Linked DNA regions of Mesorhizobium onobrychidis. The protein of the gene in region 1 interacts with the protein of each later gene in a pairwise test. Links are inferred from orthologs where the notes say so. Each region holds a gene or a part of one and is shown on either strand. Other genes may lie near its edges.

Region 1 (11,361 bases):
GAGGACGAGGGCCTGCCGATTGCCATCCTCGAAGTCGATGAGGATCGCGACATCCAGGAAGTGTCGCTCTATGCCGACGGCGATGTCGACGCCGTCGAGGCTCGCGTGAAAGAGATCCTTGCCGGGCTTGCCTTGTCGAGGCCGATTGCGCGCGAGCCCGTGCCTGACATCGACTGGGTGACGCGTTCGCTGGAGGGACTGAAGCCAGTGCGCGCCGGCCGTTTCTTTGTTCACGGCGCGCATGACCGCAGGAAGCGCCACAGCGGCGAACTCGCCATCGAGATCGAGGCGGGCCTCGCCTTCGGCACCGGCCATCACGGCACCACCGCCGGCTGCCTTGAAATGCTGGAACAGGTCGTGCGGCGCGAGCGCCCGCGCAACGCGCTCGACCTCGGCACCGGCAGTGCGGTGCTGGCCATCGCGCTGGCCAAGCTCGCCCATATCCCGGTGCTGGCGACCGACATCGATCCGGTCGCCACAAAAGTCGCCGCCGCCAATGCGCGGCTCAACCACGTCAAGGCGCTCGTCGAAACGGTGACGGCACCGGGCTTCCACCATCCGATCTTTGCAGCGCGCGGCCCTTTCGACCTTATCGTCGCCAACATACTGGCGCGGCCGCTTATGCGGCTGGCGCCCGAAATGGCCGGGCATATCGCCCTGGGCGGCTCGATCGTGCTGTCAGGAATCCTCGACCGGCAACGCGACGCGGTGGTCTCGGCCTATGTCGGCCAGCAGTTCCGCCATGTCAGGACGTTGCATCGCGAGGGCTGGGTGACGATCTACCTCAAGCGGTGACGCAAATTCGCTCAGACATAGCGCGACCTTGCGGCCTTCTTCAGTTCTTCGCGATCGTAGCCGTTCGCTTTCAGCGTTTCGTCGTCAAAGCCAAGCAGAACGCCGCTCACATAGCGGCTCGCTTCGCGCTGGCGCGCTTCGATGAGAGCATTCACAGCGCTTCTGAAAAATCCGCGTCTGGCTGAAATCGTGGACATGATGGTCTCCTTTGCAGGGCAATAAGAACCGTTCCTCCACGCCAAAAAGGTAAACTCTGTTGACCTCTTTTAAAATCGCTGATTCTGCATGTCGTCCATGCGAAAAAGCGCACGTAGATGACCACTGTCGATGGCGGCGCCGCCCCTCATCGCCCTGCCGGGACCTTCTCCCCGTTAGTGACGGGGAGAAGGGGCCGACCGCAACCTCGGCACCCTTTCCGCAACACTGGAGATTGGCGAAATCGTTCGCGAAGGTGTTTTTCTCCCCGTCACTATACGGGGAGAAATGCCCGGCAGGGCAATGAGGGGCAGCGCAGAGCTGAAGCGATCGCCCTGCTGGATCGAATCCGGCCGGCGGCCAGCGTAGCAAAAGTCGATTCCGATTTTCGGGGTCATGCGCTACGGTCGCGCCAGCACCCAAGGAGAGGCCATGATGTTCCAGACCTTTGATTCCGCCGGCGACCCCGCCGTCGGCAAGCCGCGTGTGGCGCTGCTGCGTCAATGGCTGGCGGCCAACGGGCTGGATGGCTTCATCGTGCCTCGTGCCGACGAGCATCAGGGCGAATATGTCGCCGACCGCTCGGCGCGGCTAAAATGGCTGACCGGCTTCAGCGGCTCGGCCGGCGTCGCCATCGTGCTCGGCGACCGTGCCTTCATGTTCGTCGACGGGCGCTACACGCTGCAGGTGCGCCAGGAGGTCGATCTCGACATCTTTTCGATCGAAAGCCTGGTCGACAATCCGCCCGCCACCTGGATCAAGGACAATCTCGGCAAGGGCGTGCGGCTTGGCTTCGATCCGTGGCTGCAGACGATCGGCGACGTGAAAGCGCTGAAAGCTTCGGCCGAAAAATCGGGGGCGACATTGGTGCCGCTCGAGAAGAATCCAATCGACGCCATCTGGAAGGACCAGCCCCAACCGCCGCTGGCGCCGGTCGAGCTCCATCCGATCGCCTTTGCCGGCGAACTGGCCAAGGACAAGTTGGCACGGCTGGCCGAGGCCATCGGCAAGGACGGCGCCACCCATGCCGTGCTGACCGACCCGTCCTCCATCGCCTGGGCCTTCGACATCCGCGGCGGCGACGTGCCGCACACGCCGCTGACGCTCGGCTTCGCCGTGCTCGCCGCCGATGGGTCGCACCTCCTTTTCATGGACCAGCGCAAGTTTTCGCGCACCGTCGCGGCCTATCTGACGCAGCTCGCCGAATTGCACGAACCCAGTGAATTCGAAGCGGCGATCGCAGGATTAGCCAAGGGCGGCGCAAGAATCGCGCTGGACCCAGCGCTGGCGGCGGAGAAGCTCAGAATGCTGGTCGAGGACAATGGCGGTACCGTCATTGCCGCGCCCGATCCTGCCCGCATCCCACGCGCGACGAAGAACCAGGCCGAGATCAACGGCGCCCGCGCCGCGCATCGCCGCGACGGCGCCGCCGTGGCCAAGCTGCTTTGCTGGCTCGACCGCCAGGAACCCGGCAAGCTCGACGAGATCGCGGTCGTCACCAAGCTTGAGGAGTGCCGCCGCAGCACCGGCGAGGAAACGCAAATGCCGCTGCGCGATGTGTCCTTCGACACCATCTCGGGCGCCGGTCCGAACGGTGCCATCATGCACTACCGCGTTTCCCGCGCCACCAGCCGAAAGCTTCAGTCTGGCGAGTTGTTCCTGCTCGATTCGGGCGGACAGTATCAGGACGGCACCACCGACATCACCCGCACCGTGCCGATCGGCACACCGACCGAGGAAATGCGCGAACGCTTCACGCTGGTGCTGAAGGGCATGATCGGCATTTCCATGCTGCGCTTTCCCCCGGGCACGCGCGGCTCCGAGATCGATGCCGTGGCGCGTCTGGCTCTGTGGAACCATGGTTGCGATTTCGCCCATGGCACCGGCCACGGCGTCGGCTCCTATCTGGCCGTGCACGAGGGCCCGCAGCGCATCGCAAGGACCGGCACCGAAAAGCTGCTGGCAGGCATGATCGTCTCCAACGAGCCGGGCTACTACAAGGAAGGCTCTTACGGCATCCGCATCGAGAACCTCATTCTGGTGACACCGGCCGAGCAGATAGAGGGCGGCGACATCGCCATGCACAGCTTTGAGACACTGACGCTGTCGCCGATCGACACCAGGCTGGTGCGATCCGACCTTTTGACGCGCGACGAGCTGCATTGGCTCGACACATACCACCAGCGTGTGCTGGCCGAGATCGGACCGATGCTCGAAGGCGAGACGCTGGCCTGGCTGGAAAAGGCAACCGCGCCACTGCCGCACGACCAGAAGATTTGATCCTCGGCAAGGCGTGTGTAGCAGGTTTCGTCTACCCGGCGAACTGCCGGGCGAGGACCAGGACGGCGGCACCGGCCAAAAACATCGCCATAAGCCCGCCGCGCAGCGAGACCAGCCCGGCGACGATCAATGCCGCCCATTCCGCCGGCCCGGCACCGAGTGCCGCCGGCGCCACAAGCGTGGTCAGCACCGCAGCCGGCACGGCGTTCAGCCCGGCCTCGACGCGGGGATGGATATTTTCGAAGCGCGAGATCACCAGATGCCCGCCGATGCGGGTCAGGTAGGTGGCGATCGCACCGGCGATGATGATCCACAAGGTGGTGCTCATGGCCGCGCCTCCACACCACTGTGGTGGGGCGGCAGGATGACCGCGAGCAGCACGCCGGCCACGGCGCCAATGGAGACGTGCCAGGGCGAGCCTACCGTCTTGTAGGCGATGATGGAGGCAACAGCGCTGGCGACGACCACCGGCAGCCACAGCGGCCGTTTGCGAAAGCTCATGACCAGTCCGAGAAAATAGATCGGCAGCAGGAAATCGATGCCCAGCGCATGTGTATCGGGAATGAGCTTGCCGAACACCGCGCCAAGCGCGCTTTCGGTCACCCAGAACACATAGACCGGGAGGCCAAGCCCCATATACCAGGCAAACCCGACGGTTTCGCCGGCCTCCGCCTTGCGCTCGGCCACCGCGAACTGCGGATCGGTCAGGATGAAATAGCCGACTGCCTGTTGCACCAGCGGCCAATGTGCGATGCGCCGGCCGATACCCGCCGAGTAAAGCACATGGCGGAAATTCACGGCGAAGATCGACAGCACGATCAGCCATGGCGCGACATGCTGCCCGAACAATTCGATGCCGACCATCTGGCTGGCGCCACCGAAAACCATGGCACTCATCAGGAAGGCTTCCAGCACCGAAAAACCGTTGTCGACGGCGATAGCGCCGAACAGCAGCGCGAACGGCGCCGACGCCACCACGACAGGCATCGAGAGCCGCACGCCTTGCCAGAAATCGCTCTTCGCGCGGTTTTCGGAGATTGCTTCCGCTAACATCGACCCACTCCCTCGGGAATGGTCGTATGTAGGTAGCGCCGCCTGCCTTGTCACACCAATTCGCTTGAGCCAAACGATCAGCGGAAATGATCGCCCTAGCCTCTACTCCTCCGGGACCTTGCCTTCGATCGCCCTGCCCCAGTCGAGCAGCGGCTTGGCGCGCATGACGAAATCGACGAGTTCGTCGACCAGTGCCGCACTGTGGATTCCCGCCGGGTCGATTTCGTGCCGGACGGCAAAATGCCGGTTGCGAATGGCCGCCGCGAGATCGGCCTCCGTGACATGCTCGAAGCCGCGTGGCGCTCGCTTCATGCAACCTTCCGCATCGAGTTCGAGACGGTTTTTCTTCAGCGCCTTGATGAGCGCCCGGAATTCGCCCGGCCGCGTCGCGACGGCGTTGCGCATCGCCAGCAAGAGCGGCGGCCCGGGCTGCCACCAGGCAACGCCGGCAAAGCAGCGCTCAAGCCCGATATGGACGAAGAACACGCCCTGTTCCATCTTGGTGCCGTCAGGCGAAAGGATCGCCGACAAATGCCGGTTGTAGGGTCGTTTGTCCCTAGCGAAACGCACGTCGCGATTGATCCGGAACAGCGACTTCTTGCGATCGCCGCGCAAACCCAGCCCCGCTGCCGTGAAGCGCTCGGAGAGCGTTTCAACGAGATCGCCGAACGGGTCGCGCAGTTCGCTTTGGAAGAGATCGCGGTTTTCCAGAAACCACTCCCGGCTCTGATGGAAATCGAGTGCCTTGAGGAAGGGAATGGCCTTTTGGCCGAAACCGTTAAATGCAGCGGCCATCATGCTCCTTTGCCGATCCGCCGCAACCAAGTGTCCTCGTCGACCACCTCGATGCCGAATTTGGTCGCGTCCTTCAGCTTGGAACCGGCGCCTGGGCCTGCCACCACGAGATCGGTCTTCGCAGAGACTGAGCCGGCGACCTTCGCGCCGAGACGTTCAGCCATCGCCTTGGCCTCGGGGCGTGTCATCTTTTCCAGCGTGCCTGTAAACACGATCGTCTTGCCGGCGACCGCGCTGCCGACTGAGACGTTCACAATGTACGGCTTCGGGTGGACCTGCGCGAGCAAGGCTTCAAGCACGTCGTCGTTGCGTTCATTGCCGAAGAAATCGCGAAGCGCACCTATCACCGTGTCGCCGATGCCATTGATCGATGGGAAAACGGTGTGTGGATCGGCCGCCGCCGCAGTCTCCTTGCCGATGCGGATCAACTCCTCAATGGTTGAGAAGGTTCGGGCAAGTACAGCGGCCGTGGTTTCGCCGATATGGCGGATACCCAGCGCGAAAATAAAGCGATCGAGTTCCGGTTCGCGGCGAGCGTCGATGGCGGCGAACAGCTTGTCGAGACCTTCGTAGTTGCGTTCCTCGACACCGCGCACATTCTTGCGCGTCTTGCCCGATGCGGCCTCGCGTTGCCTGGCCTGCTCCTCGCGCCGCTCAGCCAGCGTCTTGGTCACGGCGGGACGGCGATCCCTGAGAGTAAAGATATCGGCGGCTGTTTTGATCAATCCCGCATTGAAGAACAGGTCTATGTTTTCGGCGCCCAGGCCTTCGATATCCATGGCGCCACGTGACACGAAGTGGCGCAATCCTTCCACGGCCTGCGCGGGACAGATCAGTTCGCCGGTGCAGCGTCGGCGGGAATCTTCCTTGCCGGTCTTTTCGTTGATCTCGCGCGTTGCGGGTGAGCCACAGATCGGACAGGTGTGCGGGAATTCGTAGGGCACGGCATCAGCCGGGCGCTTGTCGATAACGACGCTGACGATCTGCGGAATGACGTCGCCCGCCCGCTGGATGACGACTGTGTCGCCAATACGCACGTCACAGCCGTCGCGGATTGGCTGGCCGTTGCTGTCCAGACCCTTGATGTAGTCTTCATTGTGAAGCGTGACATTTTCGACCACCACGCCGCCAACCGTGACGGGCGCAAGCCGTGCAACGGGCGCCAGAGTGCCGGTGCGGCCGACCTGAATGTCGATCCTGAGCACGGTCGTCATTGCCTGTTCGGCAGGAAATTTATGAGCGATGGCCCAGCGTGGTTCGCCAGTGGCGAAACCCCATCTGCGCTGCAATTCCAACTGGTCCACCTTGTAGACGACGCCGTCGATGTCGTAGCCGAGCGACGAGCGCTGGGCCTCGATCAGGTGATAGTGCGCGACCAGTTCGTCGACCGACTTCGCCCGCACCATCAGCGGACTGATCTTGAAACCCCACTCAGCGAATTTTTGCACTGAATCGTATTGAGTCGGAGCGGGATCCTCTGACGTGTAGCCCCAGGCGTAGGCTAAGAACTTGAGGTTGCGGCTGGCGGTAACGGACGGATCCTTCTGACGCAGGGATCCGGCCGCCGTATTGCGCGGATTGACATAGTCCTGGCCGCCAACCGCCGCCGACCGTTCCTTCAAAGCCTCGAATTCCGCATAGGTCATATAGACCTCACCCCGTATCTCGATCACATCAGGCCAGCCCGAGCCTTTCAGGTGCTTGGGGATGTCGGCGATTGTCCTAAGATTGGCGGTGATGTCCTCCCCGACGGCGCCGTCACCGCGCGTTGCTCCCTGCACGAACACACCGCCTTCATAACGCAGCGAAGCCGATAGCCCGTCGATCTTCGGCTCAGCCGTGAACGCAATGTCCAGATCCTTGTCGCGGTTAAAGAAACGCCGGCCGCGTTCGATGAAGTCGGTGACATCCTGGTCGGTATAGGCCTTGGCAAGACTGAGCATCGGCACCGCATGGCGCACCTTGGCAAAGCCTTCCGCCGGTGGCGCGCCCACTCGGCGCGATGGCGAATCCTCTAGCACCAAAGCGGGGAAGCGCTGTTCGATGGCGAGGTTGCGCTGCGTTAGCGCGTCATATTCCGCGTCCGTTATAATCGGTGCGTCCTCGGTGTGGTAGCGCCGGTCGTGCTCGGCGATCTCCGCCGCCAGCCGCTTTAGCTCGCTTGCGGCTTCGCTTTCGCTGAGCGAATCAACTGGTTTTTCGGCCATGCATTGCTCCCTTCCCGGTGGCGCGACACAATAGAACAGGATTCTCCCATGAGGGAGAGAGCGGGTACGAGAAAATCATTCCTGAACAGCAGGATGGAGCCACATCCTGACTCGATCCATAACGCCGAGCGTGAGCTCCGCTATGCGGCGGTGTTTTCGCGAAGCAGCCGCTCGGCCGCTGCGCGTGCCTCGTCGGTGATCGTCGCCCCGGCCAACATCCGTGCGATCTCTTCCTGGCGCGCCGCCCGGTCCATCTCGGCGATGCCGGTGGCGACGCGATCGGCGCCGCCGGATTTGGAGATCAGGAAATGCGTCGCCGCGCGTGCCGCCACTTGCGGCGCGTGCGTAACCGAAAGCACCTGCACGCGTTTCGACAGCCGCGCCAGCCTTTGGCCGATAGCATCCGCCACCGCGCCGCCAACGCCGGTGTCGATTTCATCGAAGACCAAGGTCGGCGCCGAGCCGCGGTCGGCCAGCGCCACCTTCAGCGCCAGCAGGAACCGCGAAAGTTCGCCGCCGGAGGCGACTTTCATCATCGGGCCCGGTCTTGTGCCGGGATTGGTGCGAACCCAGAACTCGACCTGATCGATGCCGTCTTCCATGCGGCTCTCGGCCTCACTTGCCATCTCGACGATGAACGCGGCCCGTTCGAGCTTCAGTGCCGGCAATTCGGCCATCACCGTCTTGGTCAATCCGACCGCCGCCGCATGGCGAAGCGACGAAAGCTGTGCCGCGGCAATGTCATAGGTCTCACGCGCCGCGGCGGCCTGCTTCTCCAGCCCGTGCAGGCGCTCCTCGCCGGCGTCGAGATCGGCAAGGTCGGCGGCCATCGTGTCGCGCAATTGCGCCAGATCGTCGGCCGCCACACTGTGCTTGCGTGAGGCGGCGCGCAGCGAAAACAGCCGCTCCTCGGCTTGTTCCAGCCGCCGCGGATCGTATTCGGTGGCGCGAAGTGCCGCTTCTACGCCCGATTGCGCCGCGTCGAGCGACAGCATCGCCTCATCGAGCGATTTGACCACGTCGTCGAGCAGGCCGGGCGCCTCGGTCACCTTGCGCTGCAGCCGCCGCAACAGGCTGGCGAGTTGCGGCAAGGGCGAGGACGGGCCTGAGAGCACATCCTGCGCGTCGTGGATTTCCGAGGCGATCTTTTCCGCCCGCATCATCGAGGCGCGCAATTCGGCAAGGTCGGCTTCCTCGCCGGGTTGGGGGTCGAGCTTCGTCAATTCGGCGACCGCGGCGCGCAGATAGTCGGCCTCGCGGGCCGCCGCTTCCACCTTGGCGCGGTGCCGCGAAAATTCCTGCTCGCAGGCCCGCCAGTACCGCCATGCTTCGGCGGTCGCCCCCACAGCGCCGAGATGACCGCCAAAACTGTCGAGCAATTCGCGATGGGCGCCGGGATCGATCAGGGCACGCTCGTCATGCTGGCCATGGATCTCAACCAGCGCGTGACCGACGTCGCGCATCAGTGTCACGCTGGAAGGCTGGTCGTTGACGAAGACGCGGGTACGGCCGTCCGCCGTCTGCACGCGACGCAGAATGATGTCGCCATCGTCCTCGATGGCGTTGTCGGCAAGCAGCATGCGGGCAGGATGGTTGCGCGGCACGTCGAACACGGCGATGACCTGGCCCTGTGCCGCGCCATGCCGCACCAGCGAAGCGTCACCGCGGGCGCCAAGCGCCAGCGACAGCGCGTCGAGCAGGATGGATTTTCCGGCGCCGGTTTCGCCGGTCAGCACCGAAAGACCGGACGAGAAATCGATGTCCAGCTTCTCGATCAGAACGATATCGCGGATCGACAGTCTGGAAAGCATGGTGGCGCGCCGCTCAGGCGCCGGTGATCAGCTTCCCGGCCTTGGCGATCCACGAGCCGGCATTCTCGCGCGGCTCGAGCCCACCAGTCTGCAGGAGCTTGTAGGAATCCTTGTACCACACGCTGTCGGGATAGTTGGTGCCGAGCACAGCCGCGGCAGTCTGGGCTTCCGATGTCAGCCCCATCGCATAATAGGTTTCGGTGAGGCGCGCGAGCGCTTCCTCGACATGACGCGTGTTGGAATAGGTCTCCACCACGGCCCGGAACCGCTTGACGGCGGCGATATATTCACGGCGCTCGAGATAGTAGCGGCCGATCTGCATCTCCTTGCCGGCGAGCTGGTCGTTGGCGAAGCGGATCTTTTCCTTGGCGTCATCGACATATTCGGAATCGGGCCAGCGCGTCACCAGATCCTGCATCGTCTGCACGGTCTGACGCGCTTCCTTCTGGTCCTGGGTGACATCCCTGATTTGCCGGTAATAGCTGAGCCCGATGATGTACTGGGCATAGGCCGCGTCGTCGGTCGACGGATAAAGCGTGAGATAGCGCTTGGCCGAACCGATCGCCTCGGTATAGTTGCCCTGGCGATAGTCGGCAAAGGCGCCCATCACCATCGATTTACGGGCGTATTCGGAATAGGGATGCTGGCGGTCGACGGCACTGAATTTGCGGCTCGCCTCCTGCAGGCGCCCGGCATTCAGATTGGCGAGACCCTGATTGTAGAGAACGTCGGCCGGCTCGGTCTGCTCGACATAGGTCGACAGGTCGACATCCTTCTCGGACGACATGCAGGCCGACAGGAACAGCGGTGGAACAACCACCGAAAGCGCCAGGAAAACAGCCCGATGCGGCGCTTTCGATTGACCAATTCGCTTGAAGAACATGATTGGATTCCGCCCTTTCGGCGTCATTTCAGTCGTCGGCAGCAGGCATAACCATAATCGCCGTGCCCGGCAACGCTATCTCCGGCCAATCGCACATTTTTGTGGCGGCCTGGCGCAGCCTGCACACTTGCGTGATTTCGCCGGCCAATGATGCATTCATGCAACACCGGCCGGCAGCCATAAAACCCGAAAAACGTTAAGAATCAGATCATCCAGGGCGCGTAGACAGGCGCATAGACGGCGCTCATCTCGGCGGTACGACCGCGCTCGCGGCGTGTCGTCTCGACGATCTCGAACGCCGAACGGTCCGACAAAAGGCGGCGCAGCGCTGCCGCATTCAGCCTGTGGCCGCCGCGATAGGAACGGAAGCAGCCAATGAACCGGGCGCCGGCCAGCGCCAGATCGCCCATGGCGTCCATCGTCTTGTGGCGCACGAACTCGTTGGGATAGCGCAAGCCTCCCATGTTGATCACACGGTTGTCGTCGCCGATCACCAGGGAGTTTTCCAGCGAGGCGCCAAGAGCATAGCCGGCTGCCCACAGCCGCTCGACGTCCTTCATGAAACCAAAGGTACGGGCCCGCGCGATATCGCGGCGGAAAATGTCGGCGTTCATGTCGGATGCGAAAAGCTGACGGCCGATCGCAGGGCTTTCGAAATCGATCTCGATTTCGAAGCGCGTGCTGTCATAGGGCCTAAACTCCGCCCAGGAGGCACCGTTCTCGATCCGAACCGGCTTGACCACCCGGATATAGCGGCGCTTGACCGGCAGCGTCTCGATGCCCGCCTGGTCGATGGCCTCCACGAACGCCACGGCGCTGCCGTCAAGGATCGGAACCTCATGGCCGTCGATCTCGATGACGACATTGTCGATGCCGAGCCCGAAAAGGGTGGCCATCAGGTGTTCGACGGTGGCGATATGCTCGCCTGCCGGATCGCCGAGCATAGTGCAGAGATCGGTGGCGCCGACCTCGGAAACGAGCGCACGGAACTCCCGGTCTTCGCTTCCATTCGAAAGCTGGAACACGACACCCGTATCAGCGTCTGCCGGCAGGAAATGAACGGTAACGGAATTGCCGCTGTGAACGCCGGTGCCGGTCAGCGTCACACGCGATTTAAGTGCCGTCTGATAGTCGTGCAAAACAAACCCCATAGCCCATACTGCCTACGTCCGCTTCATTAGCCCAAGGGCGCGGCTCTTTGATCGGCAGGCAGGGCCACTTCCCCGAATCCCAGCAAACCGAAATTGATCGGGGCGAAGATAGTGGTCCAGCAGGAAGTCTCCAAATCACGGTTTCTTACTCTCTGTAACCGCAATCCGAAGCGGATACGGTCTCGTAACTC
Region 2 (11,585 bases), 2.3 Mb from region 1 along the record:
GGGAAGCGCCGCCTCGGCAAAGCGCGCCGAAAGCACCGCCCTGCTGTAGCGGCCTTGGCTCGCATTGACCCGGCTTTCGACCGACGGCGTCGCCGAGGCGAGCACCACCGGAAAGCCGCCGATATGGCCACGCACCACCGCCATGTCGCGGGCATTGTAGAAGACGCGGTCTTCCTGTTTGTAGGCGGGGTCATGCTCCTCGTCGACGACGATCAGCCCGAGTTCCCTGAACGGCAGGAACAGCGCCGAACGCGCGCCGGCAACGACGCGCACGCCACCTTCCGCTAGCTGCCGCCAGACACGCTCGCGCATCCTTGGCGGCAGATCCGAATGCCATTCCGCCGGCTTGGCGCCGAACCGTTCCTGGAAGCGCTCGAGGAAGGCGTGGGTCAGCGCGATCTCCGGCAGCAGGATCAGCACCTGCCTGCCGCGGTCGAGCGCCGCCGCCACCGCCTCGAAATAGACCTCCGTCTTGCCTGATCCAGTCACCCCGTCGAGCAGCGTGACGCCGAATACGCCGGCCGCGACATTGGTGCGCAGCATCCCGGCCGCATCGCTCTGGTCCGGCATCAGCGAAGGCTGGGCGTAATTCGGATCGGGTGCTGCGACCACCGGTCGCGGCGGGATCATGACGGTCTCGAACACGCCTTGCGCCTTCAACCCATCGATGACGGTCGACGAGACGCCGGCCGCATGCGCCAGCCCGGACCGCGTCCAGGCGAGCCCGCCTTCGGCTGTTTCCAGCACGCGCATCCTCGCGCCCGTCATCCGGTCGGGGTTGGCGAAGGTGCGTTGCAGCCCTTCGATCCACGGTTCCGGGTCGAAGGCCTCCGGCGCCCGCAGCAGCATGCGCGCCACCATGCCGGGCGGCGACAGCGTGTATTGCGCGATCCAGTCGACGAAGCGGCGCATAGCGCGGTCGATTGGCGGGCAGTCGAAGACCTGCTCGATCGGGCGCAGTTTCTTGGCATCGACCTTTTCGACAACGCCGTCCCAGACGATGCCGGCAACCTGGCGCGGACCGAGCGGCACGCGCACGATCGAGCCCGGCACCACGCGCATGCCGGCGGGCACGGCATAGGTGTAGGGCCGCTCGGCGGGCATCGGCACCAGCACTGGCGCGGCTGCGACAAAGGGCGAATCTTCGATCATGAGGCGTGACCTTGCCCCGACTTTCGTCTAGATCAAAGTCCGACCCAAAATGTGTGTGACATGCACATGAAAAAATCTTCAGGAGACCGTCATGAAATTTTTTGTCGACACCGCCGATGTCAAGGAAATCCGTGAGCTGAACGATTTGGGGCTGCTCGACGGCGTCACCACCAATCCCTCGCTGATCCTCAAATCCGGCGGCAAGATCGCCGACGTCACCAGAGAGATCTGCGAGATCGTCAAGGGTCCGGTCTCGGCCGAAGTCGTCGCCACCGAATACAAGGACATGATGGCGGAGGCCAAGATCCTGGCCAGGATCGCCGACAATGTCTGCATCAAGGTGCCGCTGACGCTGGACGGCCTGAGGGCCTGCAAGGACATCCGGTCGGACGGCCGCATGGTGAATGTCACGCTGTGCTTCTCGGCGACCCAGGCGCTGCTCGCCGCCAAGGCCGGCGCCTCCTTCATCTCGCCCTTCGTCGGCCGCATCGACGACAGCGGCTGGGACGGCATGGAGCTGATTGCCGATATCCGCACCATCTACGACAATTATGATTTCCAGACCGAGATCCTGACCGCCTCGGTGCGCACGGTGAACCACGTCAAGCAGGCCGCACTGATCGGCGCCGACGTCATCACCGCCCCGCCGGCGACGCTGAAGGCGCTGGTCAAGCACCCGCTGACCGACAAGGGCCTGGAGCAGTTCCTCGCCGACTGGGCCAAGACCGGCCAGAAGATCGGCTGAAATCCAGAAGGTCGGCTGAAATTAAGACGCCGCGTTCCCGTAAAAAGGCCGAGAAATCGGCCTTTTTTTTGCGAGCAACTAGACCTCGGCGGTAGCCGGAACGTCTCGATCAAGGCCGAAAAGTTTTAACCCGCCACCGTCTTGCCGTGCTTGACAAGATTCTGGGCGATCGACAGGCGCAGCAGATCCGCCAGTTCACGCGCCGCGCGGTTCTCGGCGTCGATTTGCGCCCGGTAGGAGGCAAATTCCTGACGGGGCCTGTCGAAGGACGACGCTATCGAGCGCCTGCCGGTGGCGATGGTCGTGCCGGTCTTGGCGTCGGTCAGCACATAGTTCGCGGTCAGTGTCACCGTGCCCGCAGTTGGCTCGTCGTCATCGGTCGAGACCTGCACGGTTGCAGCGGATTCAACAAGCTCGGTAACGCCGAGATCGAGCGAATAGGCGGGCGAAGCCGGCTCGCCCGCACCCTGGCCGAGCGCGAAGATCAGATTGTTGCGGACCTGCTGGGCGTAGCGGGTGTTGACCGGCTTGACCGAAATGGACCCGAGTTCGGCGGCAGCCCCAACTTGTGAACCGGCCGACAGCGGCGCGCTCGAATAGAGCGGGCGCACCGTGCAGGCCGAAACCAGCGCAACCGAAGCGATCAGGCCATACAGGGCGGTACGGCACAGCAAATGCGTCACTTCTGTCTTCCTCGGATCAGGCAACGACATTGACGATCCTCTGCGGGACGATGATCACCTTGCGCGGTGCCTTACCTTCGAGCGCTTTCTGCACGAAGTCGAGAGCCAGAACCGCTTTTTCGACGGCACCTTGGTCCGCGTCGCGGGCAATTGTCAAATCGCCGCGCTTCTTGCCGTTGACCTGGACCGGCAGCACGATCTCGCTGTCGACGACAAGCGACGGATCATAGACAGGCCAGGGCCGTTCGGCGACCAGATCGGTACCGCCGAGCGTCTGCCAGCATTCCTCGGCCAGATGCGGCATGACCGGCGCAATCAGATGCACGAGGATGTCGACGGCTTGCCGGCAGGCAGCCTTGAGCGCCGGATCGGCCTTGCCTTCGGCCGCCTCGTTGAGCGGCGTGGTGAGCGCGTTGGCGAGCTCGTAGATGCGGGCGATGGCGCGGTTGAAGGCGAGCTTTTCGATATCCTCGCCGACCGATTTCAACGCCTTGTGCGCGGCCTTGGAAACAGTCCCTGCCTCGCCCTCCTTCGCCGCTGCCGGCTGGATTCCGGCGAGCGATTCGGCAGCCGTCGACACCAGGCGCCAGATGCGCTGGACGAAGCGGTGCGCGCCGGCAGCGCCCTCGTCGGTCCATTCGACGTCACGCTCGGGCGGCGAGTCCGACAGCATGAACCAGCGCGCGGTGTCGGCGCCGTAGCCGTCGGTGATCTCTTCCGGGCTCACCGTGTTCTTCTTCGATTTCGACATTTTTTCGAGCGGGCCGATCACCGCCTCTTCGCCGGTCGCGATTTCGATGGCGCGGCGCTTGCCGTCGACATCCTCCAGCCGCACCTCGCTGGGCGCAAGCCAGCGGCTGTTCGAGCCACTGCCGATCCGATAGGTCTCGTGCACCACCATGCCTTGCGTGAACAGACCCCTGAACGGCTCGGCGAGATCGACATGGCCGGTCTCGCGCATGGCGCGGGTGAAGAAGCGCGAATAGAGCAGGTGCAGAATGGCGTGCTCGATGCCGCCTATATACTGGTCGACCGGCAGCCATTCGGTAGCTGCCTTGGGATTGGTCGGGTCGTTCGCCCAGGGCGCGGTAAAGCGCGCGAAATACCAGGACGAATCGACGAACGTGTCCATCGTGTCGGTTTCGCGGCGTGCATCTTTGCCGCATTGCGGACATTTGACATGCCGCCATGTCGGATGGCGATCGAGCGGATTGCCCGGCCGGTCGAACTCGATATCGTCCGGCAGCTTGACCGGCAGGTCCGCCTTCGGCACCGGCACCACGCCGCAATCTTCGCAGTGGATCATTGGGATCGGACAGCCCCAGTAGCGCTGGCGCGAAATGCCCCAGTCGCGCAGGCGGAAGTTGACCTTGCGCTCGGCCATCGGCCGATTACCGATGGTCTTTTGTTCCAGCAGCTTCGCCACCTCGTCGAACGCCTGATCAGGCTTCATGCCGTCGAGGAAGCGCGAATTGATCATCACGCCGTCGCCGACATAGGCCTCGTCGATGATCTGGAAGTTTCCTTGGTTCTCGCCTTCCGGCATCACCACCGGAATGACCGGCAGGCCGTATCTGTTAGCGAAGTCGAGGTCGCGCTGGTCACCGGACGGGCAGCCGAAGATGGCGCCGGTGCCGTACTCCATCAGCACGAAATTGGCGACGTAGACAGGCAGCGTCCACGCCTCGTCGAACGGATGGACGACACGGATGCCGGTATCGAAGCCCTTCTTCTCGGCCGTCTCCAGTGCGGCCACCGAAGTGCCCATGTGATGGACTTCATCGATGAACTTTGCCAGCGCTGGATTGTCCTCGGCGGCCTTTTTAGCCAGCGGGTGGTCGGCGGCGACCGCCATGAAGGAGGCGCCGAAGATGGTGTCGGGCCGCGTCGTGTAGACTTCCAGCTCATCTTCGCCGTCGATCACCTTGCCAGTAGTGGCCAGCGGCCAGCGGATCAGCAGGCCTTCCGAACGGCCGATCCAGTTCGCCTGCATCAGCTTCACTTTTTCCGGCCATTCGTCGAGGCCTTCGAGCGAGTCCAGCAGATCCTGCGCATAGTCGGTGATCTTGAAGAACCACTGCGTCAGCTCGCGCTGTTCGACCAGCGCGCCCGAGCGCCAGCCGCGTCCGTCGATGACCTGCTCGTTGGCAAGCACCGTCATGTCCTCCGGATCCCAGTTGACCTTGGAGGATTTGCGCGTCACCAGCCCCTTCTCGACGAAATCGAGGAACAGCATCTGCTGGCGGTGGTAGTAGTCGACATCGCAGGTGGCGAATTCGCGTGCCCAGTCGAGCGACAGGCCCATGACCTTGAGCTGCTCGCGCATGGCGGCGATGTTCTGATAGGTCCAGTCCTTGGGATGGACCTTGTTCTGCATCGCCGCGTTCTCGGCCGGCATGCCGAAGGCATCCCAGCCCATCGGGTGCAGCACGTTGAAACCCTTGGCTCGCTTGTAGCGCGCCACCACGTCGCCCATCGTGTAGTTGCGGGTATGGCCGATATGGATGCGCCCCGACGGATAAGGGAACATCTCGAGCACATAGTATTTTGGACGCGGGTCGTCGTTATCAGCCTCGAACAGCTTCTTGGCGTCCCAGGCCTTCTGCCATTTGGGCTCTGACGCGCGCGGATTGTATCGTTCGGTTGCCATCGGGTGTTTTTCACTTAAAAGCATGCGCGAACAGCCGGACATGCCCGGCGGCTCAGGAAATGTCGTCGCGGTGTTCACCATGGATTGCCGGACCCGTCAACTGCGACGCCCCGGCCAGGACAAAAACCAGAGTCAGGATATAGGCATGGCGAGCGCCGTCGAACAGTTTTTCACGGCTAAGGCTAAGATCGCAGCCGCCGAGGGCGAGGCGGGACGGAAAGCCGGCGCGGTGACGCTGGTCGCGGTCTCGAAGACCTTCGACGCCGCCGATATCCGCCCGGTCATCGAGGCCGGCCACTGTATCTTCGGCGAGAACCGCGTCCAGGAAGCACAAGCCAAATGGCCGGCGCTGAAAGAGCACTTCCCCGACATCGAGCTGCATCTGATCGGCCCGCTGCAATCCAACAAGACGAAGGAAGCGGTCGCGCTGTTCGACGTTATCGAGACGGTCGATCGCGACAAGATCGCCGCCGAACTGGCCAAGGAAATCGCCAGACAGGGCCGGTCACCACGGCTCTACGTCCAGGTCAACACCGGCTCGGAACCACAAAAGGCCGGCATCGAACCGCGCGAGGCCGTCGCCTTCGTCACCCGCTGCCGCGACGTCCATGGTCTCGCCATCGAAGGTCTGATGTGCATTCCGCCGGCCGACGAGAATCCCGGTCCGCATTTCGCGCTGCTGGAAAAGCTCAGGACGGAGGCCGGCGTCGAAAAGCTCTCCATGGGCATGTCCGGCGATTACGAGACGGCCATCGCCTTCGGCGCAACCAGCGTCAGGGTCGGCTCGGCGATTTTCGGCAGCCGTTAGCGGCAAATTTTGTCCAGAAGCGCAAGTCCGCTATGCCAGCGGGTTGAAACGAAACGTACCGTTCCTATTTGGTAGATCTCGCCACCAAATTTCCGGAGCCGCACCATGCGCTATAATCAACTTGGAAACACGGGGATGTTCGTCTCCGAACTTTGCCTCGGCACTATGACCTTCGGCGCCGCCGGCGAAAACGCCCAATGGGGCCTGATCGCCAGCCTCGACCAGGATGGCGTCGACAGGATCGTCGAGCGTTCGCTCGCCGCCGGCGTCAATTTCTTCGACACGGCGGACGTCTATTCCTTCGGCGCATCGGAACGGCTTCTTGGCCAGTCGCTGAGGAATCTCGGCGTCAAGCGGCAAGATGTGATCATCGCCACCAAAGTCCATGGCGCCATGGGCGACGGCCCGAACCAGCGCGGCTCCTCGCGCGGCCACATCATGGACTCGGTCGAGGGCAGTCTCAAGCGGCTGCAGCTCGACCATATCGATCTCTATCAGCTTCACGGCACCGACACAGTGACGCCGATTGATGAGACACTCAGGGCGCTCGACGATCTGGTTGTCAGCGGCAAGGTCCGCTATATCGGCGTTTCGAACTGGGCGGCCTGGCGCATCGCCAAGGCATTGGGCATCGCCGAACGCAAGGGCTTCGCCCGTTTTGAGACGGTCCAGTCCTACTATTCGATCGCCGGCCGTGATCTGGAGCGCGAGATCGTTCCGCTGCTCAACGAGGAGAAGCTTGGGCTGATGGTTTGGTCGCCGATGGCGGGCGGTCTGCTCTCCGGCAAATACGGACCCGGCGCGCCCGGCAATGGCGAGGGCCGTCGCGCCAGCTTCAATTTCCCGCCGGTCAATGAAGACCGCGCCTGGGCGGCGGTTGCCGTCATGCGCGAGATCGCCGCCAAGCATGGCGTCAGCGTCGCTACGGTGGCACTCGGCTATGTGCTGGCAAAGCCCTTCGTGATGAGCGTGATCGTCGGCGCCAGCCGCATGGAGCAGCTCGAACAGAACCTTGCCGCCACCGAGTTGACGCTCGATAGCGACGATCTTGCTCGTCTCGACGAAATCAGCGCGCTGCCCCCCGAATATCCGGGCTGGATGATCGAGCGCCAAGCGGCTGGCCGGCGTCCGGCGCCCTTTGCACCGAAAAGGTAATTCGATCTTCGATTGATGTTCGGGAGCCGGCAGGCTCCCGATCTTTTTTGGGCTCAGGTCAGCCGGACCGTCTCGACCAAAAAGTCGAGAAAAGCCCGCACCCGAGCCGGCAAATGCTTGCCCTGGCCGACATAGACGGCGTGGGTGAGCTCCTCGTCGCTTGGGTTGAAGTCCTCCAGAAGCGGTGCCAGTCGCCCGGCGGCGATGTCCGGCTCCACATGCCAGCGCGCCAGCCGGGCGATGCCCGCTCCGGAGAGCGCCATCAGCCGCATCGCCTCGCCATCGCTGACCAGCGCATTTCCGGTGATCGGGACGATGAGGGCCTTGCCGGCCACGTCGACGAATGGCCAGCCGTCGACATGGCGCACGAAGCAGAAACCCATCCGGTTGTGATGATCGAGATCGGCCGGCGTTCGGGGCGTGCCATGCGTCCTGAGGTAGGACGGCGCGGCGACGACGACCACCCGGCTCTGTCCTAGTTTGCGCGCCACCAACCGTGATTCGCCGAGCGGCCCGGCGCGGATGGCAACATCGGCGCGCTCCTCCATCAGGTCGATGACATGATCGGTCAAAACCAGATCGATGGTGATTTCCGGATAGCGATCGAGGAAGCGCGGCAAGAGCGGGATCAGCCGGTGCTGCCCGAACGGCACGTAGCTGTTGACGCGCAGCCGGCCGCGCGGGGCGGCACCCGCCGCCGCCTCGCGCTCGGCTGCCGCCATCTCGGCCAGGATGCGCACGCCGCTGTCGTAGAAAGCCGCCCCCTCCGGGGTCAGTTGCAGCTTGCGTGTCGAGCGGCTGACCAGCCGCGCGCCAAGACGGGCTTCCAGCCGCGCGATCAGCTTGCTCACCGCGGACGGCGTCATCCGCAGCGCACGAGCGGCGGCCGAAAAGCTGCCCGCCTCGACGACGCGGACAAACACTTCGATCTCGCCGGAGCGATTGATGTCGGGTCTCGCCATTCGTGAATCTATTTCACAGACAGTGTGCCCGACGCAAGGCTGGTTCACAGCACATCGCGACACGATCTCCGGGTCGGGGCGTGGGAGGACACGACGTCCCGTCGTCAAAACTGGCCGTCATTGAAGTGGGAACCGCCATGCCTCTTGCTCTTTATGCCCTCGCCGCCGGTGCCTTCGGCATCGGTGTCACCGAATTCGTCATCATGGGCCTGCTGCTCGACGTCAGCACCGATCTCGGCGTCTCGATCTCGGCTGCCGGCCAGTTGATTTCAGGCTATGCGCTGGGCGTCGTCATCGGCGCGCCGCTGCTGACGATCGCCACCGGCCGCTGGCCACGCAAGGCCGTGCTTCTGACGCTGATGGCGATCTTCACGCTGGGCAACCTCGCCTGTGCGCTGGCCCCCGACTACTGGACGCTGATGGGTGCCCGCGTGCTCACCGCCTTTGCCCACGGCACCTTCTTCGGCGTTGGGTCGGTCGTTGCGACCGGGCTGGTGGCGCCCAACAAGAAGGCCTCGGCGATCGCCCTGATGTTCACCGGACTGACCATCGCCAACATCCTCGGCGTTCCCTTCGGCACCTGGCTCGGCCAGGCCTTCGGCTGGCGCGCGACCTTCTGGGCGGTAACGCTGGTCGGCATCGTCGCCTTCGCCATCATTCTGCTGCTGGTGCCGCGCAGCCAGGCGGCGCTAGAAAAGAGCGACTTGCGCGGCGATCTCGCCGTGCTCGGCCGCGCTCCGGTTCTGCTTGGCTTCGCCACCACCGTGCTTGGCTATGCCGGCGTCTTCGCCGTCTTCACCTACATCGCCCCCTTGCTGACCGAGACCACCGGTTTCCAAGCAGCAGCCGTGTCGCCGATCCTGCTTGTCTTCGGCGGCGGCCTCATCGCCGGCAATCTGCTCGGCGGCAAGTTCGCCGACCGCTGGCTGGTGCCTTCGGTTCTCGGCAGTCTTGTCGTGCTGGCGCTGGTGCTCGGCACGATGACCTTTGCCCTGCACGGCCAGACGATGGCAGTCATCTATGTCGGCCTGCTCGGCGCCGCCGCCTTCGCCACAGTGGCGCCGTTGCAGATGTGGGTGCTGGAAAAGGCGCAAGGCGCCGGCCAGAGCCTGGCCTCGTCCTTCAACATCGCCGCCTTCAATCTCGGCAATGCCGCCGGCGCCTGGCTTGGCGGCGTGGTCATCGCCCATGGTCCCGGCCTTGGCGCCATCACCTGGGTCGCCGCCTTGCTGCCGCTTTCGGCGCTCGGCGTCGCCGCACTGGCGCTTCGCCTCGACTACAGTGCCGCGCGTCCTCTTGGACGCGCAAAGGACGCTGTAGCACTTTGATTTTGCGCATGATCCTTTCCGAAAATCGATTGCGATTTTCGGGGTCATGCGCAGCCCGACGCTCGGTGAACCGGCAACCGCCTGCTCGTAGCAACCCGACGAACCCTTTTAGACATCACAGGAGAAAAAGATGGATTATCGACGTCTTGGCGCCTCGGGCCTGAAGGTCCCGGCGCTCTCGTTCGGCGCCGGCACCTTCGGCGGTTCCGGCCCGCTGTTCGGCGCCTGGGGCAACAGCGATGCGACGGAAGCGCGGCGGCTGGTCGACATCTGCCTTGAGGCCGGCGTCAACCTGTTCGATACCGCCGACGTCTATTCGAACGGCGCCTCCGAAGAGGTGCTCGGCGCGGCGATCAAGGGCCGCCGCGATGCCGTGCTGATCTCGACCAAGACCTCGCTGCCGACGGGCGACGGACCAAACGATGCCGGCTCCTCCCGTTCGCGTCTCATCAAGGCCGTCGAGGGCGCACTGAAGCGGCTCGGCACCGACTACATCGACCTGCTGCAACTGCACGCTTTCGACGCCGCAACGCCGATCGAGGAGGTGCTGTCGACGCTGGACAGTCTCGTGCGCGCCGGCAAGCTGCGCTATGTCGGCGTCTCCAACTTTTCCGGCTGGCAAGTGATGAAATCGCTCGGTCTGGCGGACAAGCACGGCTACCCGCGCTACGTTGCCCATCAGGTCTATTACTCGCTGGTCGGGCGCGACTATGAATGGGAACTGATGCCGCTCGGCCTCGACCAGGGCGTTGGCGCGCTGGTGTGGAGCCCGCTCGGCTGGGGCCGCCTGACCGGCAAGATCCGCCGCGGCGAGCCACTGCCGGAAAAAAGCCGGTTGCACGACACCGCAGGCTTCGGGCCGCCGGTCGAGGACGAACAGCTCTACAGGGTTGTCGACGCGCTCGACGCTGTCGCCAACGAAACCGGCAAGACCGTGCCACAGATCGCCATCAACTGGTTGCTGCAGCGGCCGACCGTCGCCTCCGTCATCATCGGCGCGCGCAACGAGGAGCAGCTGCGCCAGAACCTCGGTGCCGTCGGTTGGTCATTGACATCCGATCAGATGAAGAAGCTCGACGCGGCAAGCGAAGTCACCGCACCCTATCCGTATTTCCCCTATCGCCGGCAGGAAGCCTTCGCCCGGCTCAGCCCGCCTGCGGTCTGACCGGAGGCGATCATTCGTTTCGGGCGACCATCATGAACATTCGGGATTGGCCGAGGCCTCCCCAACTTCGTCATCCCTGGGCGAAGCAGGAGCGAAGCTCCGTCGCGGAGACCCTGGGATCCATGCCATAGCCTTGGCCGCAGAGTGCAGCGGAGCAGAATTCGGCGCCGCAGCGGCGCTTTGAAGTTACGGCATGGATCCTGGGGTCTGCGCCGCGTCGCTTCGCTCCTTGCTCCGCCCCAGGATGACGAAGCGATGGACGCTTCCGCCAATTGCCAAGGCATGCGATCCGTCACGCAAGCAGCCCGTCAAACGTCCTGCGCCGTTGCCTAATGCAGCACGAACTCGCCGTCGACCTTGTGCCACTCATTGGGCGCGATCAGCTTCTGGTGCGTATAGCTCACCGAATGCAGCGGGCCATCGAGCTTGGTCTGCCAGAACTCGATGAACCGGATCAGCACCGGAAATTTCGGGGCGATGTCGTAGTCCTGCCAGATGAAGCTCTGCAGCAGATGCGGGTGATCGGGAAAGTGATAAAGAATCTTGGCCGTGGTCAAGCCATAGCCCTTGAGCATCAGGTCCATTTCGGAATGGTCGCGCATCGCGGTCCCCTGGTTGATTCTCCTTTCCTCCCAATTTGAAATTGTGCACGCTATTTGCTTAACCGTCTATTGATATTTTAGTGATCGATGCCGTGTTTGTCACGTAAAAACATACGCTTAGCAGCCGCCGTGCCCGAGTGCTGACAGCGTTTCGCCATTCCCCTGCGGCATCCCGCCGCGCAAATCCAACGTCTAATATTGCCGTCACCGCGGAACTGTTAATAATGCGCGCGAATTCGTGGCCTCCGCGCCGCGATGCTGCTCGGCGAGCAAGCTGGCAGTTGGTCTTGGGAGGAAAGTGAAAAAATGTCCGAGGTTCATGTCCATCGCGTCCA

Evidence for each region.
Region 2: the proteins of ligA (region 1) and leuS interact in binary tests that used the Escherichia coli proteins (3 or more experiments, as listed by UniProt). The link is inferred for Mesorhizobium onobrychidis from one-to-one orthologs.

The regions. Positions count from the first base shown.
Region 1 is NZ_CP062229.1:3,428,571-3,439,931, reverse strand. Bases 4,722-7,677 are described here. They hold ligA (NAD-dependent DNA ligase LigA), read right to left. Parts: upstream 7,326-7,677; coding sequence 5,118-7,325; downstream 4,722-5,117. Other genes in these bases: recN (DNA repair protein RecN), read right to left, coding at 7,466-7,677; IHQ72_RS17050 (DUF2461 domain-containing protein), read right to left, coding at 4,722-5,118. Also shown: IHQ72_RS17075 (50S ribosomal protein L11 methyltransferase), read left to right, coding at 1-795; IHQ72_RS17070 (hypothetical protein), read right to left, coding at 807-992; IHQ72_RS17065 (aminopeptidase P family protein), read left to right, coding at 1,426-3,270; IHQ72_RS17060 (AzlD family protein), read right to left, coding at 3,302-3,598; IHQ72_RS17055 (AzlC family ABC transporter permease), read right to left, coding at 3,595-4,323; more of IHQ72_RS17050, read right to left, coding at 4,426-4,721; more of recN, read right to left, coding at 7,678-9,136; IHQ72_RS17035 (outer membrane protein assembly factor BamD), read right to left, coding at 9,150-10,019; lpxC (UDP-3-O-acyl-N-acetylglucosamine deacetylase), read right to left, coding at 10,223-11,170. UniProt on the Escherichia coli protein: DNA ligase that catalyzes the formation of phosphodiester linkages between 5'-phosphoryl and 3'-hydroxyl groups in double-stranded DNA using NAD as a coenzyme and as the energy source for the reaction.
Region 2 is NZ_CP062229.1:1,124,996-1,136,580, reverse strand. The notes cover bases 2,397-5,576. They hold leuS (leucine--tRNA ligase), read right to left. Parts: upstream 5,231-5,576; coding sequence 2,597-5,230; downstream 2,397-2,596. Other genes in these bases: IHQ72_RS05405 (YggS family pyridoxal phosphate-dependent enzyme), read left to right, coding at 5,376-5,576; lptE (LPS assembly lipoprotein LptE), read right to left, coding at 2,397-2,610. In the rest of the region: IHQ72_RS05425 (primosomal protein N'), read right to left, coding at 1-1,152; fsa (fructose-6-phosphate aldolase), read left to right, coding at 1,244-1,897; more of lptE, read right to left, coding at 2,023-2,396; more of IHQ72_RS05405, read left to right, coding at 5,577-6,038; IHQ72_RS05400 (aldo/keto reductase), read left to right, coding at 6,144-7,193; IHQ72_RS05395 (LysR family transcriptional regulator), read right to left, coding at 7,247-8,155; IHQ72_RS05390 (MFS transporter), read left to right, coding at 8,293-9,483; IHQ72_RS05385 (aldo/keto reductase), read left to right, coding at 9,614-10,648; IHQ72_RS05380 (usg protein), read right to left, coding at 10,978-11,250; acs (acetate--CoA ligase), read left to right, coding at 11,557-11,585.